DNA from 2 places in the Streptomyces sp. NPDC001407 genome. Region 2 is predicted to be linked to the other one. Evidence: riboswitches for the same ligand, from Rfam matches in the RefSeq annotation. Region 2 holds a riboswitch; the other holds the start of a gene.
What was found. A riboswitch is a leader RNA that binds a small molecule or an ion and turns the genes downstream of it on or off. The one in region 2 is predicted to bind glycine.

Region 1 (8,960 bases), on a different contig from region 2:
GTGTCCTTGTACGGGCCCTCGTACTTGTCGCCGCCCTCCAGGTGCGCCTTGAAGTACGTCGGGCCGTTGGACAGCGCGGCCGGCGCGAAGTTGCTGCGCTCGATGGCGTATTTGACGTCCTTCGAGGTGACCGCCGTGCCGTCCTCGTACTTCACGCCCGCGCGCAGCTTGTACGTCCAGGTCTTGGCGTCCGGGCTCGGCTTGCCCAGGGACTCGGCGAGGTCGGGGACGACCTCCAGGCCCTCCTTGCCGGCGGCGGGCTTGAAGCTGGTGAGCGTGCGGCCGTAGAGGCGGGAGAAGTTCTGCACCCAGCCGTAGTAGGTGTTGCCCGGGTCGAGCGAGTCGGGCACGTCCGAGACCTCGTAGGTGGCCGTGCCGCCCTTCTTGTCGCTCTTGTTGACGATCGAGGAGAGGGCGGCGTCGGCGACCGCGTTCTTGTCCCCGCCACCCTTGCCGCCGCCATCGCTCTTCGAACTGCTGCACGCGGACGCCCCCAGCGTCAGCACCACGGCGGTCGCGAGCACCGCCGTCGCTTTTCTTGTCTTCACCTGAGGAAAACCCCCTCTGTCGATGGTTGTGGCGCGGTGGACGGAAGGTCGCCGCGGATCACTTGCTGCGCGGGTCGAGGGCGTCACGCAGCCCGTCGCCCAGCAGGTTGAATGCCAGCACCGTGATGAAGATGGCGAGGCCTGGCACGAACATGTACTGCGGATCGGCCTGGTAGAGGTCCGTCGCGCTGGTGAGCATGCCGCCCCAGGACGCCTGCGGCGGGGCGATACCGACGCCGAGGAAGCTGAGCGCGGCCTCGAAGAGGATGTTCGTCGGGATGAGCAGGGTCGAGTAGACGAGGATCGGCGCCACCAGGTTGGGCAGCAGCTCCCGGAAGAGGATGAAGGGGCCGCGTGCGCCGAGGCTGCGGGACGCCTCGACGAACTCCCGTTCCCGGAGGCTGAGCGTCTGGGCCCGCACGATGCGGCCCATGTAGGGCCAGTTGAAGAAGCCGATCACGAAGATCAGCACACAGATGCGCAGCGGGAGGCCCGAGAGGCCGAACGCCCCGTCCTGGAGGGCCGCCGAGATGGAGATCGCGAACAGCAGCAGCGGGAAGGCCAGGAAGGTGTCCATCATCCGGCTGATGACGCTGTCCACCCAGCCGCCGTAGAAGCCCGCGACGACCCCGAGCACGGTGCCGATCACCACGGAGAGCAGGGTGGCTCCGGTGGCGACGATCAGGGAGACCCAGGAGCCCTCGATGACGCGGGCCAGGATGTCGCGCCCGTACTGCGGGTCGACGCCCAGGGGATGCTCCCAGCTCATCCCGCCGAACCCGCCCTTGGGGGCGAGGAGTTCGGGGTCGATGAGGTCCTGGTGGAACTGATTGGGATCGAGCCCGAAGACCGACTCGATCGGCTTGGCCAGCACGGCGAGCAGGATCAGCAGCACCACCACGACGCCGCCGGCGACGGCGACCTTGTCGCGCTTGAAGCGGATCCAGGCGATCTGGGTGAGCGAACGCCCCTCGATCTGGCTCTTCTTGGCCCCGGCGAGGACGGCCTCCGGCTGCGCCCCGGCAGCCGCCCCGGTGGTCTCGATAGGTGCGGTCACAGTGCCTTTGACCCCTCTCGGCCGGGGGTGACCGGCCCACGCCCGCCGCTGAAGGCGGCTTGGATCTCACATGTACACGTGCAGACTGGTGCAATTGGTACCGGTGGAGCGGAAGGTCACAAAAGAGGGCTCGTACGCAGGAGCGACGTCCCTTGGAGCGGGAGTCTTCAACGCGGTTGCGATCACCCGCCAGCCCTGGCCGGGAATGGATGCGCAACCGTGATCTGACCAGTCGGCTTCCGTTATCCGAACGCCGGGGGTCAGTGAGCGGTCGACTGTCTGCCGGGCAGCAACTCGTGCCGCCTACAAGCATATTGGGGCGGGCGCGGAACGGACCCGCTCGGTACGCCCGCGGGTCAGTACGCCTGCGGGGCGGCGCCCTGCGCGTAACCGGCCGGAGGATAGCCGTATCCCCCGCCCGCGGGCGGCACCACGTCACGGTCGAAGAAGGGGCGGGTGTTGGCCCGCATCCACATCGCGACCGGGTCGTGCTCGTCCGACATCGCCACCGTGGACACCGGCAGCCCCTCGGGCACCGCGCCGACCGACTGACGCATCATCGACCGCACGGACTCCACGGCGGCCTGCGAGCTGTCGTACAGATCGAGGCCGATGGCGAGATAGGGGGTGCCCAGCGCGGGCTGCACCCAGGCGCGGCGCAGCGCCCGCACGGCGGGGGTGCGGTGGGCGTTCTGCCCGAGCAGGGCGTAGAACTGCGGGAGCTCCAGGGAGGGCTCACAGAGCCGCAGCGGTCCGGCGGGCAGCCGGTCCAGGCCCGTCGCGATGCGCCGCAGGTCCAGCCAGGGCACGCCGACGCCGCCGCCGGGGGCGTGCGGGTTGAGCCACAGGCCCCAGCGGTCGGGGTAGAGCGAGCCCGCGACGGCACGGCCCGGGACGACGGCGTGGGCGCGGTTCCAGCCGCTGGCGGCGAGCTCCTGGGCGGAGGTGACGCACGGGGCGTAGCCGAGGCCGTCGACCTCCATGTTGCCGTACTGCGCGTCGGGCGAGCCCGCCTGGCCGTGCCAGAGCAGCATCCAGACACTGCCCTCGGCCAGTGCCTGGAGCAGCGCCTCGTACGTGTCGTACCGACCGGGCGCCACTTGGCGCAGCATCTGCTCCACGCCGCTCTCCGCGCCCGCGCTCACCTGGGTCCGCCTCTTTCCTCGGCCGTCTCCCGGCCGCCCACTCCGTTGCCCCGGGGCGCGGCAGCGCCCCCGGTCCGGTCATCCAACCAGCTTACGAGCCCGCGGCGGCGGGCACGGGAGGAGTCACAGGTCACGGTCGTAGAACGGGCGCAACCGCGCCGACATCCAGTCACCGACCGGATCCCGCGCCACGTCGAGGAAGACGAGCTGCACGGGCCAGGCCACGGGCGCCGTGCCGAGCGCCCGGCCGAGGGCGTCCAGGACGGCGGTGCGGCTGCCGGGGTCGGGCAGGTCGAGCTCGACGCCGATGAACAGCGCCGGGTCGCCGCCCTCGACGCTGGCCAGCGTCCGGCGCGCGGTCCGCACGACCTTGGCGGCCGCGAACTCCAGCCCGGCGGCGGCCAGGAAGGCGGTGGGCTCCTCCTGCCAGTCCGGCTCGAAGAGCCGCACCCGGCCGCCGGTGGCGTCGCCGTCGAGGGCCGTGCGGCCGGCCCGGCACAGCTCGGCGACGGCGGGCGGCGGCAGCGGCGCGCCGATGGCGCCCTCGGGGTTGACCGCGATGCCGACCTGCGGGGGCAGGCCACGGGCGAACTCGACGGCGGGCGCCACGGTGAAGGACATCCGGTCGCCGACGACGCGCAGGAACTCCGCCTCGGAGCTGAACACCGGTACGTAGGCGGCGCCGTCCAGCTCCAGGGTGGGGATGTCGAGGCCGGGGCTGTCGGGCCCGCCGCCGCTGGGCAGCGGCACCCACAGGTGGCTGCGGCCGAGCACCTCGACGATGCGGGCACCGGCGCCGGGCACGCTCAGGGAGGCGGCGAGCACCGCTTCGAGTTCATTGGCGGGCCAGCCCTCGGGGAGGCCCCCAAGGGGGGCACCGGCCGGGGCCGCGGGCCGACCGTACTGCTCGGGGATGCTCATCTCGTCCAACTCGCCCAACGCCGTCCAACCACCGTATCGACAAAGCCGCAACCGAACCCTAACGGCTGCGCCCCCGTCCGCTCCCGTCGGCTGCCGGAATCGGCACCGATGTCCCAGGTCAGGATGGACCGGGGCGGAAGCAGGGGGCGCATCGGGGGATGACTGTTCCCCCATCGCTCCCCTACCGCTCCCCCACCGATCTCTCACCGGGAACGACGCTCGCGGCAGGCATCGGGTTGCACAGGAACACCGCCCGTCACACGGCGCCGTCACACGGCAGTGCCGGTCAGCCGAACGAGATCCGGTCGAGGCCGTCGGCGGTCCGCCGGGAGAGCAGCACCACCGATGCCACGCCGCGCGGCACCTCCCCGGCGGCCGCCCCGGCGAGCAGGCGGGCCATCGCCCGCCGGTGGCCGCGGAACGCGTGGGCCGAGACGCCCCGGCCCCGCGCCCGCTGGCCCGCCAGCGCCGTCCTCGCGCCCACGTCCAGCACCACCAGGTGCACCCCGGCCCCGCGCCGCCGCGCGGCGCGCACGGACCAGCGCCGCACCCAGCCCCGCTCCCCGCAGTCGTGCACGACGACGCTCGCCCCGGAGCGCAACGCCCGCCGCAGGGCGGCGTAGTGGAGGGCCCGCGCGACCGGGCGGTAGACGCCGTACGGCAGCCGGGGCGGCGTGCGCCGCTCCAGCCGCTCGCGGGAGTCCTGCGAATCGACGCACCAGACGACCTCGCCCGCGCCGTCCAGGGCGGGCACCACCCGCCGCATCAGGGTGGACTTGCCGCTGCCGGGCAGCCCGGAGACGATCACCAGATCCCCGGCCGAGCAGCGCAGCTCCGCGCACGCCGGGCCGCCGCGCAGGTCGACGACGCCCGACGGCGGCCCGAGCGCCTGCCGTTCGGGCGGCGCGGACCCCGCCCGCTCCGCCTCCGTACTTCGCGTCCGCACCCCGATCGCCCTCCCCCGTGCCGTGCCTGCCCCGTACCCGTGAAATGTAAAGAAAAGGTAATCCAATTGAGAGGCCGGTGGGCAGTCCCTCACGCGCCGGTCCGTGCAATGATGTGCGCGCCAACTGCGTACCCAACTGCATACCGGCCGCTCGAATCCACGCGGGAGAGTTCCAGCCACCGAGCTGGGCGCCGAAGGAGCAAGTTCCTCCCTTGAATCTCTCAGGCCCCGTACCGCGTGGGCGAGGCAGATCTGAAAAGCGGGCCGCCCGTGCGGTCCCACCCAAGGTGCAAGCCGAGGACGCGCTCGTCGCCGACCGCTCCCGGTGAACCTCTCAGGTTCCGATGACAGATGGGGAGGACGTCCTCACTGCCATGCCTGGGAGCCCACACCATGACCGTTGCCCCTCGCCGAACGGCCCTCGACGCGCTGCACCGCGCGCTGGGCGCCACGATGACCGATTTCGCCGGCTGGGACATGCCCCTGCGTTACGGCAGCGAGCGCGACGAGCACGTCGCCGTGCGCACGCGCGCCGGTCTCTTCGACCTCTCCCACATGGGCGAGATCACCCTCACCGGCCCCGGGGCGGGCCAGGCGCTCGACCACGCGCTGGTCGGCAACCTCTCCGCGCTGGCCGTCGGCCGCGCCCGCTACACCATGATCTGCGCCGCCGACGGCGGCATCCTGGACGACCTGATCGTCTACCGCCTCGCCGACGCGGAGTACATGGTCGTCGCCAACGCCTCCAACGCCCAGGTGGTGCTGGACGCGCTGACCGAGCGCGCCGCCGGTTTCGAGGCCGAGGTCCGCGACGACCGTGAGAACTACGCGCTGCTCGCCGTCCAGGGTCCTGAGTCTCCCGGCATCCTGAAGTCTTTGACGGACGCCGACCTCGACGGCCTCAAGTACTACGCGGGCCTGCCGGGCACCGTGGCGGGCGTGCCGGCGCTGATCGCCCGCACCGGCTACACCGGCGAGGACGGCTTCGAGCTCTTCGTCGCCCCGGCCGACGCCGAGAAGCTCTGGCAGGCGCTGACCGACGCGGGCGCCGGGGCGGGCCTCGTGCCGTGCGGCCTCTCCTGCCGCGACACGCTGCGTCTGGAGGCGGGCATGCCGCTCTACGGGCACGAGCTGACGACCGCCACCACGCCCTTCGACGCGGGCCTGGGCCGGGTCGTGAAGTTCGACAAGGAGGGCGACTTCGTGGGCCGGGAGGCGCTCGCGGCCGCCGCCGAGCGCGCGGAGAGCGCCCCGCCGCGCAAGCTGGTCGGCCTGATCGCGACGGGTCGCCGGGTGCCGCGCGCCGGATATCCGGTGGTCTCCGGCGGCGAGGTCATCGGCGAGGTCACCTCCGGTGCACCCTCGCCCACGCTCGGCAAGCCGATCGCCATCGCGTATGTCGACGCCGCGCACTCCACGCCCGGTACAAATGACGTATCTGTGGACATTCGCGGCAGCCACGAGCCCTACGAGGTCGTCGCCCTGCCCTTCTACAAGCGGCAGCGCTGACCCCTTCCGGTCCCGTTCCCGTCTCACCTGTCAATACCCGTTGCACAAGCACCCTCGCGCATCCAGGAGAATCAAGCCATGAGCAACCCCCAGCAGCTGCGCTTCAGCAAGGAGCACGAGTGGCTGTCGGCCGTCGACGAGAACGGCGTGGCGACGGTCGGCATCACCGAGTTCGCGGCCAACGCGCTCGGTGACGTGGTCTACGCCCAGCTCCCGGAGGTCGGCGACGCGGTCACCGCGGGCGAGACCTGTGGCGAGCTGGAGTCGACCAAGTCGGTCAGCGACCTGTTCTCCCCGGTGAGCGGCGAGGTCGTCGACGCGAACCAGGACGTCCAGGACGACCCCTCGCTGGTGAACTCCGCCCCCTTCACGGGCGGCTGGCTGTTCAAGGTGAAGATCACGGACGAGCCGGCGGACCTGATGTCCGCCGACGAGTACACCGCCTTCGCCGGCTGATCCCGCCCCACCCTCCTCCCGCCCAGGAAGTCCAGGAAGAACTCATGTCGCTTCTGAACAGCTCCCTCCATGAGCTCGACCCCGACGTCGCCGCCGCTGTCGACGCCGAACTCCACCGCCAGCAGTCCACCCTGGAGATGATCGCGTCGGAGAACTTCGCTCCGGTCGCCGTCATGGAGGCCCAGGGCTCCGTCCTCACCAACAAGTACGCCGAGGGCTACCCGGGCCGCCGCTACTACGGTGGCTGCGAGCACGTCGACGTCGTCGAGCAGATCGCCATCGACCGGATCAAGGCGCTCTTCGGCGCCGAGCACGCGAACGTCCAGCCGCACTCCGGTGCGCAGGCGAACGCGGCCGCGATGTTCGCGCTGCTCAACCCCGGCGACACCATCCTGGGCCTGAACCTCGCCCACGGCGGGCACCTGACCCACGGCATGAAGATCAACTTCTCCGGCAAGCTCTACAACGTGGTCGCGTACCACGTCGACGAGGCGACCAACCTGGTCGACATGGACGAGGTCGAGCGCCTCGCCAAGGAGCACCGCCCGAAGCTGATCGTCGCCGGCTGGTCGGCCTACCCGCGCCAGCTGGACTTCGCGGCCTTCCGCCGGATCGCGGACGAGGTCGGCGCCTACCTGATGGTCGACATGGCCCACTTCGCGGGTCTCGTCGCCGCCGGGCTGCACCCCTCCCCGGTGCCGCACGCGCACGTCGTCACCACGACCACGCACAAGACGCTGGGCGGCCCCCGCGGTGGTGTGATCCTCTCCACGGCCGAGCTGGCCAAGAAGATCAACTCCGCCGTCTTCCCCGGTCAGCAGGGTGGTCCGCTGGAGCACGTGATCGCCGCGAAGGCCGTCTCCTTCAAGGTCGCGGCGAGCGAGGAGTTCAAGGAGCGCCAGCAGCGTACGCTGGAAGGCGCGAAGATCCTGGCCGAGCGCCTGGTGCAGGCCGACGTCGCCGAGGTGGGCGTCTCCGTCCTCTCCGGCGGCACGGACGTGCACCTGGTGCTGGTGGACCTCCGCAACTCCCAGCTGGACGGCCAGCAGGCCGAGGACCGCCTCCACGAGGTCGGGATCACGGTCAACCGCAACGCCATCCCGAACGACCCGCGGCCCCCGATGGTCACCTCGGGTCTGCGGATCGGCACCCCGGCGCTGGCCACCCGCGGCTTCCAGGCGGAGGACTTCCGCGAGGTCGCGGACATCATCGCCGAGGCGCTGAAGCCGTCCTACGACGTGGAGTCGCTGCGCTCCCGCGTCACGGCCCTGGCGGACAAGCACCCGCTGTACGCCGGCCTGAAGTAACCGAGCAGTACCCGATTCACCCGCTGGTACGGGGCACTGGGCACACTGGAAGGTGAGCCCGGTGCCCCGCACCACGTGGCGGGAGACCGGATCACTCACGTGCACCCCGTGTGCACCGACCGTGGCCCGGCCGCCCGCGACATACCCGTACCACCGACCCGAGGGAGCGCCACCGTGGCCATCTCCGTTTTCGATCTCTTCTCGATCGGCATAGGCCCGTCCAGCTCCCACACGGTCGGCCCGATGCGGGCCGCGCTGATGTTCACGCGGCGGCTGAAGAACGAGGGCCTGCTGGCCCACACCACCTCCGTGCGCGCCGAGCTCTTCGGCTCGCTGGGCGCCACCGGCCACGGCCACGGCACCCCGAAGGCCGTGCTGCTGGGCCTGGAGGGCCACTCCCCCCGCACCGTCGACGTGGAGAGGGCGGACGACGAGGTCGAGCGCATCCGCTCCTCGAAGCGGCTGCGGCTGCTCGGCGCGGAGATCGGCTCGACCCACGAGATCGACTTCGACGAGTCGACCCAGCTGATCCTGCACCGCCGCCGCTCCCTGCCGTACCACGCCAACGGCATGACCCTCTTCGCCTACGACGAGGCCGGCGCGCCCCTGCTGGAGAAGACGTATTACTCGGTGGGCGGCGGCTTCGTCGTGGACGAGGACGCGGTCGGCGAGGACCGGATCGTCCTGGACGACACCGTGCTGAAGTACCCCTTCCGCACGGGCGACGAGCTGCTGCGGATGTCCCGCGAGACGGGCCTGTCGATCTCCGCCCTGATGCTGGAGAACGAGAAGGCCTGGCGCACGGAGAGCGAGATCCGCGAGGGCCTGCTGGAGATCTGGCGCGTCATGCAGGCGTGCGTCTCCCGCGGCATGTCCCGCGAGGGCATCCTCCCCGGCGGCCTCAAGGTGCGCCGCCGCGCGGCCAACTCGGCCCGCCAGCTGCGCGCCGAGGGCGACCCGCAGGCCCGCGCGATGGAGTGGATCACGATCTACGCCATGGCCGTCAACGAGGAGAACGCCGCGGGCGGCCGCGTCGTGACCGCCCCCACCAACGGCGCCGCGGGCATCATC
Region 2 (8,960 bases):
TGCCGCTGCGGGTCATCAGGGAGCACCTCGACGCGCTCGCCAGGGGCGAGCAGGTGCAGCTCCCGGCCGCCGGTCAGGCACCTGGCCTCGACGGCCCCTCCGACGGGGCTCAGGGGGCGGGTGAGGTCGCTGTGGCGGCCTTCGAGCGCCCCACGGCCGCCCGCCTCGGCAGGCCGGAGCTCCTGAGCGCCACCGGCGTCACGGAGAGTGAGCTGGCGGAGTGGGAGTCGTACGGCCTGATCGCCGCCCACCCGGACGGCGGATTCGACGTGGATTCGGTCAATGTCGCGAAGCTCGTGACGGACCTCGGGCGGTTCGGCCTGGAGCCCCGGCACCTTCGCGCCATGAAGGCCGCCGCCGACCGCCAGGCCGGGCTGGTCGAACAGGTGGTCGCACCGCTGCGCAGGCACCGTAACCCGCAGACCAGGGCCCACGCCGAGGCCACCACGCGGGAGCTCGCGGCGCTCTCCGTACGCCTGCACGCAGCACTCGTTCAGGCCGCGCTGCGGACGCGTTCGCACTGACCGGCGAGTGCCCGACTACCCAAACCGGCCGGGCACGTCCTAGGGTTGCTGTGTGAACGAGCTCGATGTCGTGGGTGTCCGGGTGGAAATGCCCTCCAACCAGCCGATCGTGCTCCTGCGTGAAGTGGGAGGCGATCGATACCTCCCGATCTGGATCGGACCGGGAGAGGCGACGGCGATCGCCTTCGCCCAGCAGGGCATGGCGCCGGCCCGTCCGCTGACCCACGACCTGTTCAAGGACGTGCTGGAAGCTGTGGGGCAGGAGCTCACGGAGGTCCGCATCACGGACCTGCGCGAAGGCGTGTTCTACGCGGAGCTCGTCTTCGCCAGCGGGGTGGAGGTCAGCGCCAGGCCGTCCGACGCCATAGCGCTGGCACTGCGCACCGGTACGCCGATCTACGGCAGCGACGGCGTGCTCGACGACGCCGGGATCGCCATCCCGGACGAGCAGGAGGACGAGGTCGAGAAGTTCCGCGAGTTCCTCGACCAGATCTCGCCCGAGGACTTCGGCACCAACAGCCAGTGAGGCCTGCGGCGCCCCTCCGGTGTGGCGGGCGCGGCGCATTCGATTAGCCTTTCCCGGCACACGGATACGTAAAACCACTCTCTGGGTGATTATCACTCGGCGTGCCGAGTGTGGCGATCGTTGACGCGCCCCGGGTGACTGCCTACCGTCGAGAAGGCAGGTCAAGGACGGAGGTCGGCGTGAGAAGCATGGGCGACGGTACAGCGGTCGGCAGTCCGTATCCGCTGTATGGGGGAACGGTCGAACAGCCCTCCCGTCATACCGTCCCGGCGGCGGTCAGCACCCCGCAGGGGCCGGACACCGACAAGATCGGGTATCGGGGGCCGACGGCGTGCGCCGCGGCGGGCATCACCTATCGGCAGCTCGACTACTGGGCGCGTACGGGCCTGGTCGAGCCGAGCGTACGGCCGGCCTACGGCTCGGGGAGCCAGCGGCTCTACAGCTTCCGGGACGTGGTCGTCCTCAAGATCGTGAAACGGCTGCTGGATGCGGGGGTCTCCCTGCAGAACATCCGCACGGCCGTGCAGCACCTGCGGGCCCGCGGGATGGGGGACCTCCCGCAGATGACGCTGATGAGCGACGGCGCCACGGTCTACGAGTGCACCTCGCCGGACGAGGTCGTCGACCTGCTCCAGGGCGGCCAGGGCGTCTTCGGGATCGCCGTGGGCGTCGTCTGGCGCGACATCGAGCACGTGCTCTCCCAGCTGCACGGCGAGCGGGTGGACACGGGCGAGACCCTGATCGGCCACAACCCCGCCGACGAGCTGGCGAGGCGCCGCAACCGCGCGGTCTGAAGGCCCAGGGCGCGGGCCCGCCGCCGACGCTCCGTCGCACGTCAGCGCGATTGTCAGTGGTGTGCGGGAACATCAGTGGTGTGAGGTCCGCACCGACGATCCTGCACCTGGACATGGACGCCTTCTACGCCTCGGCGGAGCAGGCGGCCAAGCCGAGTCTGCGCGGAAAGCCCGTGGTGGTCGGCGGGATCGGCCCGCGCGGCGTGGTCGCCACGGCTTCCTACGAGGCGCGCGTCTTCGGCGTCCACTCGGCGATGGCCACCGCCCAGGCGCGCAGGCTGTGTCCCAACGCCGCCTATCTCACCCCGCGGTTCACGCTCTACCGCGAGGTGAGCGAGGTGGTGATGGGGTTGCTGGGTGAGCTCTCGCCGCTGGTGGAGCCGCTCAGCCTCGACGAGGCGTTCGTGGACCTCGAAGCGGGCGGCACCGAGCCCTCCGTGGCCGCGGTCCGCGCCGTGGGGGAGCGGCTGCGCCGGGACATCCGCGCGGCGACGGGCCTGAGCGGCTCGGTGGGGCTCGCCGGGTCCAAGATGTTCGCCAAGATCGCCTCGGAGCGGGCCAAGCCCGACGGCCTGTTCCTCATCGAGCCGGGCACCGAGGCCGAGCTGCTGGGCCCGATGTCCGTCCGCGCCATCCCCGGCGTGGGCCCGGCCACCGCGGAGACGCTGCGCCGCGCGGGCATCACGACGGTCGCGGAGACCGGTGAGGCCGGCGAGGCGGAGCTGGTGCGGCTGCTGGGCAAGGCCCACGGCGCCGGGCTGTACGCGCTGGCCACCGGCCATGACGACCGGCCCGTCGTCGCCGAGCGGGACGCCAAGTCGGTGTCGGTGGAGGACACCTTCGAAGAGGATCTGACCGACCGCGTCCGCGTCCAGCTGGAGCTCGCCCGGCTCGCCGAGCGATGTGTCCAGCGGCTGCGCGCGGCCGGGCGCTCGGGGCGGACGGTCGTGATCAAGGTGCGGCGCTACGACTTCTCCACCCTGACCCGCTCGGAGACGCTGCGCGGGCCGACCGACGACCTCGGCGTGGTGCGGGAGGCGGCGGGGCGGCTGCTGGAGGGCGTGGACACGACGGCGGGCGTACGGCTCCTGGGCGTCGGCGTCACGGGCCTCGCCGACTACACCCAGGAGGATCTCTTCGCCCAGGCCGCGAGCGAGGCGGCGGCCGCTGCCGAAGCGGCCGCGGCGGAGATCCACCAGACCGAGGGCGAGGAGCCCGCCGAGGTGCCCGAGGCCGCCGAGTCGCATCCGCCGCGCCGCTGGCTGCCGGGGCTGGACGTGCGGCACGCGGAGTTCGGGGCGGGCTGGATCCAGGGCAGCGGGGTCGGGCGCGTCACCGTCCGCTTCGAACAGCCCTGGTCGACGCCGGGGAGAGTGCGCACCTTCGCCGTCGACGACCCCGCGCTGGAGCCGGCGGAGCCCCTGCCGCTGATCCGGACCGGGGATCAGCCGCCCGAGCCGCCGGAGCCGTTGACGGTGCCGAGACCCTCGCCGGCCCGCTCGTCCGGCCCGGACCCGGCGCCACCGGCGTCGCCGGCCGGCGGTGAGCCCGCCGTGGGGAGGGCGAGTCCGTAGTGGTGGTAGAGCTGGAGCTCCTGCTCGGGGGAGAGGTGCCGGCCGACCCCGAAGTCCGGGGCGTCCTTGATCAGGGCGCGTTCGTAGGGGACGCGCAGGGCGTCGTCCACGACCTCGCTGGGCTCCAGCGGCACGAAGACGTCCCGGCTGAACAGCCCGGTCCGTACGGCCGCCCACTCGGGCTCGCCCGTCTCGTCGTCGAGATACACCTCGTCCACGGTGCCGATCTTCGAGCCGTCACGGTCGAACGCCTTGCGGCCGATGAGACTGCGTGGATCGATATCGGTCTGCACCGTTCCTCCCATGGTTCGCGTGCCCCTCGACCGCCTCGGCAACCCCTCAAGACCCTCCCGACAACAACGAAAAGGCACAAAGCGGGAACCGGCCACTCGAGGGTTCCGCTCCTGTCCGCGCTGGTAGGCTGGCGAGTGGCCGCAGACCCCGTGCGGGAGAGTCCTCCGAGAGCCCAGCCGGGCATCGACGGGGGCGCCGAAGGAGCAAATCCTCCCCGGAATCTCTCAGGCACACGTACCGCACGGACGAGGTCACTCTGGAAAGCAGGGCGGGCCCCGGTCAGGCACGACGCCGAAGCCCGTCCTCACCGACGGTGAAAGCCGGGCCCCTGCGGCCCGGTGAAGCTCTCAGGTTGAGATGACAGAGGGGGAGGCCGTCCGGGTACCCGCGCCGTGGTACCCCTCGCAGGTCGCAATGACCAGGAGGCCTCCGCAGATGACCGCCCACCGCATCTCCCTTTCCGACCTGGAGCGTGGCACGCCCTTCGAGCGGCGCCATATAGGGCCCGACAGCGCGGCCCAGGCCAAGATGCTCGCCCAGGTCGGATTCGGCTCCCTCGACGAACTCACCGACGCCGCCGTGCCGGACGTGATCAAGGCCACCGAGGAGTCCGGGCTCCCCGACGCCCGCAGCGAGGCCGAGGTCCTCGCGGAGCTGCGCTCGCTCGCCGACCGCAACCAGGTGCTCGCCCCGATGATCGGGCTCGGCTACTACGGCACCTTCACCCCGCCGGTGATCCTGCGCAACGTCATGGAGAACCCGGCCTGGTACACCGCGTACACCCCCTACCAGCCGGAGATCTCCCAGGGCCGGCTGGAGGCGCTCCTCAACTTCCAGACCGTCGTCGCCGACCTCACCGGCCTGCCCACCTCCGGCGCCTCCCTCCTCGACGAGGGCACCGCGGCCGCCGAGGCCATGGCGCTCTCCCGCCGCGTCGGCAAGGTCAAGCAGGGCGTCTTCCTCGTGGACGCCGACACCCTGCCGCAGACCGTCGCCGTCATCCGGACCCGCGCGGAGCCGACCGGTGTCGAGGTCGTCGTCGCCGACCTCTCGCAGGGCATCCCCGAGGAGGCCGCCGAGCGCGGCGTCTTCGGCGTGCTGCTCCAGTACCCCGGCGCCTCCGGTGCCGTGCGCGACCTGCGGCCGGTCATCGAGCGCGCCCACGAGCTCGGCGCGATCGTCACCGTCGCCGCCGACCTGCTCGCGCTGACCCTGCTCACCTCGCCGGGCGCGCTCGGCACGGACATCGCGGTCGGCACGACCCAGCGCTTCGGCGTCCCCATGGGCTTCGGCGGTCCGCACGCCGGATTCATGGCCGTACGCGAGCAGTTCGCCCGCAGCCTCCCCGGCCGCCTCGTCGGCGTCTCCGTCGACGCCGACGGCAACAAGGCCTACCGCCTGGCCCTCCAGACGCGTGAGCAGCACATCCGGCGCGAGAAGGCCACCAGCAACATCTGCACCGCGCAGGTGCTGCTCGCCGTCATGGCCGGCATGTACGCCGTCTACCACGGGCCGGACGGCCTCGCCGCGATCGCCCGGCGCACGCACCGCTACGCCACGCTGCTCGCGGCGGGGCTGCGGGCCGGTGGCGTCGAGGTCGCGCACGGCTCGTACTTCGACACCCTGACCGTGCGCGTCCCCGGCCGCGCCGCCGAGGTCGTCGCCGGTGCACTCGAGCGCGGCGTCAACCTCCGCCTGGCCGACGCCGACCACGTCGGGATCGCGTGCGACGAGACCACCACCCGTGAGCTGGTGGCCGCCGTGTGGTCGGCGTTCGGGGTGGACGCCGACATCGAGGAGCTGGACGCAGCCACGCCGGACGCGCTCCCCGAGGGCCTGCTGCGCTCCGACGACTTCCTCACCCACCCGGTCTTCCACGAGCACCGCTCCGAGACCGCGATGCTGCGCTACCTGCGCCGCCTGGCCGACCGGGACTACGCCCTGGACCGCGGCATGATCCCGCTCGGTTCCTGCACCATGAAGCTCAACGCCACCACCGAGATGGAGTCGGTGACCTGGCCGGAGTTCGCCGCGCTGCACCCCTTCGCGCCCGCGTCGCAGGCCGACGGCTATCTCACGCTGATCACGGAGCTGGAGGAGCGCCTCGCCGAGATCACCGGCTACGACAAGGTCTCCCTCCAGCCGAACGCCGGCTCCCAGGGCGAGCTCGCGGGCCTGCTGGCCGTCCGCGCGTACCACCGCGCGAACGGCGACGAGCAGCGCACCGTCTGTCTCATCCCGTCCTCCGCGCACGGCACCAACGCCGCCAGCGCCGTGATGGCCGGGATGAAGGTCGTCGTCGTCAAGACCGGCGAGGACGGCGAGGTGGACGCCGACGACCTGCGCGCGAAGATAGAGCAGTACGGTCACGAACTGGCCGTCCTGATGGTCACCTACCCCTCCACGCACGGGGTGTTCGAGGAGCACATCAGCGACATCTGCGCGCTGGTGCACGACGCGGGCGGCCAGGTCTACGTGGACGGGGCGAACCTCAACGCCCTGGTCGGGGTGGCCAAGCCGGGCCGCTTCGGCGGCGACGTCTCGCACCTCAACCTGCACAAGACGTTCTGCATCCCGCACGGCGGCGGCGGTCCGGGCGTCGGCCCGGTCGCCGTGCGCGCCCACCTGGCGCCGTATCTCCCCAACCACCCGCTCCAGCCCGCCGCGGGCCCGGCCACCGGCGTCGGCCCGATCTCGGCCGCCCCGTGGGGCTCCGCGGGCATCCTGCCGATCTCCTGGGCGTACGTCCGGCTGATGGGTGGCGCGGGCCTCAAGCGCGCCACGCAGGTCGCGGTGCTCGGCGCCAACTACATCGCCAAGCGGCTGGAGCCGCACTACCCCGTGCTCTACACCGGTCCGAACGGACTGGTGGCGCACGAGTGCATCGTGGACCTGCGGCCGCTGACGAAGGCGACGGGAGTGAGCGTCGACGACGTCGCCAAGCGGCTGATCGACTACGGCTTCCACGCGCCGACCATGTCCTTCCCGGTCGCGGGCACCCTGATGATCGAGCCGACGGAGAGCGAGGACCTCGCCGAGCTGGATCGTTTCTGCGATGCGATGATCGCCATCCGCGCCGAGATCGAGAAGGTCGGCTCCGGCGAGTGGACGAAGGACGACAACCCGCTGCGGAACGCCCCGCACACCGCCGCCTCGGTGACCGGCGCGTGGGAGCACCCGTACACCCGCGAGGAGGCCGCTTACCCGGCCGGGGTGTCCGCCGACAAATACTGGCCGCCGGTGCGCCGCGTCGACGGTGCGTACGGCGACCGCAACCTCGTCTGCTCCTGCCCTCCGATGGAGGACTACGAGAACTGAGCCCAGCGGGGCCCGGGCGCACTGTCCGGGTCCCCTGAGGCCGGACGCGAGTCGGGGCCGGTTCGGCGATGTGCGCCGGGCCGGCCCCTGTCTGTGCGTGGTGCGTATGCGTACGGTGCGGTGTGTTTCCGTACCGCGTGTGCCGTAGTGCCCTCTCAGGCAGCGGTCACCACGTGACCGCTGCCCAGCGGCCGGTGCGGGGCGATGATCTGCCCGTCCGGCAGCAGCTCCCCGGTGTCCTCGAAGCAGAGGACGCCGTTGCACAGCAGGCTCCAGCCCTGTTCCGGGAAGTGCGCCACGAGGTGGGCGGCCTCCCGGTCGGCGGAGTCGGCTGACGGGCAGGTGGGCTGGTGCTGGCACATGGGAAGGTTCTTTCGCTCTGATGTGGTGGCTGTCCTGCGGCTCGATGCTGTGGTCATGCCGCCCCCCGTTGGCGAATGGTTTGGTCGATACCAGTGTTGCCCCACGGGCGCGATTCCGCAGGGATTTCCCGGCAGCGCTCCTCTGCCGAAGAGGACGCATCACCCATGCGGGCGGTTGCTGCCAACAAGACTGCCTGTTCGGGGGGTTCGGGGTGGCCGCGACGGGCTAGTCCGGGAGGGTGAGCACAGATGTACGCCCCGTGGCGGGTGTGACCACGGGGCGTGTCCGGTCCTTCGCGGAGGGGGTTCAGGCCGGGGTCTTGAGCAGCGGCGGCGGTGTGAGCCGGTGGGTGAGCACGGACAGCAGGTCGCTGAAGCGGTGCGCTCGGTGGGCGGCGATGCCGGGCGGCGCCGGGGCGAGCGGCACCAGCAGGTCGCCGGGGCCGGGCAGGCCGGAGGCCGCGTCCGCCGCGAGGTCACCGTGCAGCCAGAGGGTGAGCATGTAGAGCTCGGGCACCGACAGCAGGCGCGGCTGGTACGGCGTCGGCAGCGCCTCGGCCTGGCGCACCGCGAGCTCGGTGGAGGCCAGATACGGCCCCTCGAAGAAGTGGGAGAACACCCAGCCCTCGGCGGTCGGCGCCGTCTCGCCCGCCGCCACCGCGCGCTCGGGCCCCCGGATCAGGAAACGCCAGCCGGTGAGCTTGGTGCGAGGGGTGCCGCCGCGCGGGCCGATCTGCTCCAGAACGTGCACGGGGAGCGGGAGTTCGGGGGTCAGCGGCCCTTGCGCGGACCGCAGGGAGGGGGTGCGGGCCTCGCGCACGGCGGAGGGGGAGCCGAGGGCTGCGACGATGCTGAGCAGGGCGGGCGCGGGGGCGGGGAGGGCATGCAGCGGCATGGTGGGTCGCCTCTCACTTCGGAGACCGTGGTGCTGGGCAGGTGCGGACGACGCTGTCGGCGTGCGGGGTCAGAGGGGGGCCGGGGACCGAACCGACTGCGCGGGGCCGGGGCGCTGCTCTCTGCCCTGTTCCGCAGTTTATACGACACGTGTTCACATGGTGTTTCGGCTACCTGTCGCGAGTATTTCCGGCAAGGGGAAATCCGGCGCGCTGCGCCGGGTCGATTTCGGTGATTCTGTGCCGAATTCCAAGCCGTCACCTCGGGTTATTTACCGAGAAGGGTAGGCCGGATCTCGTCGGTGTTTATCACCAGCGCAATGCGCAAAACCGGAGTATTGCACCATGCCGACGGAATGTGCCACGGCGCACCCCTTGCAGAGCCTACTGCGTATGCGGTGCCCACGGGGGCGTTATGGATCACAATGGCTGGGCATCATCGACCGTGACGCGGGGCCGCCGGCGCCGGGGACGACCAGGTGAGGAGGGCGTTGCGATGGGTGAGAAGCTGGTGGCCGGGGGGTTCTACCCCGCCGACCGGCAGCGCCACCGGGACAAGCTCCGGCAGTGCCTGGACGTGCTGGCGCGGCTGCTGGCGGAGAAGCGGTTCGACCGTCCCAGGAACCTTATGGGTCTGGAGATCGAGCTGAATCTCGCGGGGTCCGACGGAACTCC

Region 1: it holds a riboswitch for glycine, as region 2 does, so the genes downstream of both, gcvT (glycine cleavage system aminomethyltransferase GcvT) here and gcvP (aminomethyl-transferring glycine dehydrogenase) in region 2, are expected to answer to the same signal.

Annotation. Positions count from the first base shown of each region.
Region 1 covers NZ_JBIAWF010000001.1:132,193-141,152, forward strand. The annotation lists gene ACFY1P_RS00605 (ABC transporter substrate-binding protein) at 1-548, opposite strand, end outside; gene ACFY1P_RS00610 (ABC transporter permease) at 607-1,605, opposite strand; gene ACFY1P_RS00615 (enhanced serine sensitivity protein SseB C-terminal domain-containing protein) at 1,962-2,717, opposite strand; gene ACFY1P_RS00620 (enhanced serine sensitivity protein SseB) at 2,874-3,671, opposite strand; gene ACFY1P_RS00625 (AAA family ATPase) at 3,958-4,617, opposite strand; glycine riboswitch at 4,770-4,863, shown strand; gene gcvT (glycine cleavage system aminomethyltransferase GcvT) at 5,011-6,126, shown strand; gene gcvH (glycine cleavage system protein GcvH) at 6,205-6,582, shown strand; gene glyA (serine hydroxymethyltransferase) at 6,627-7,889, shown strand; gene ACFY1P_RS00645 (L-serine ammonia-lyase) at 8,064-8,960, shown strand, end outside.
Region 2 covers NZ_JBIAWF010000007.1:7,309-16,268, forward strand. The annotation lists gene ACFY1P_RS12330 (MerR family transcriptional regulator) at 1-524, shown strand, start outside; gene ACFY1P_RS12335 (bifunctional nuclease family protein) at 577-1,050, shown strand; gene ACFY1P_RS12340 (MerR family transcriptional regulator) at 1,230-1,844, shown strand; partial or broken gene ACFY1P_RS12345 (DNA polymerase IV) at 1,925-3,281, shown strand; gene ACFY1P_RS12350 (PRC-barrel domain-containing protein) at 3,289-3,723, opposite strand; glycine riboswitch at 3,855-3,962, shown strand; gene gcvP (aminomethyl-transferring glycine dehydrogenase) at 4,148-7,030, shown strand; gene ACFY1P_RS12360 (DUF5999 family protein) at 7,186-7,392, opposite strand; gene ACFY1P_RS12365 (hypothetical protein) at 7,700-8,287, opposite strand; gene ACFY1P_RS12370 (glutamate--cysteine ligase) at 8,782-8,960, shown strand, end outside.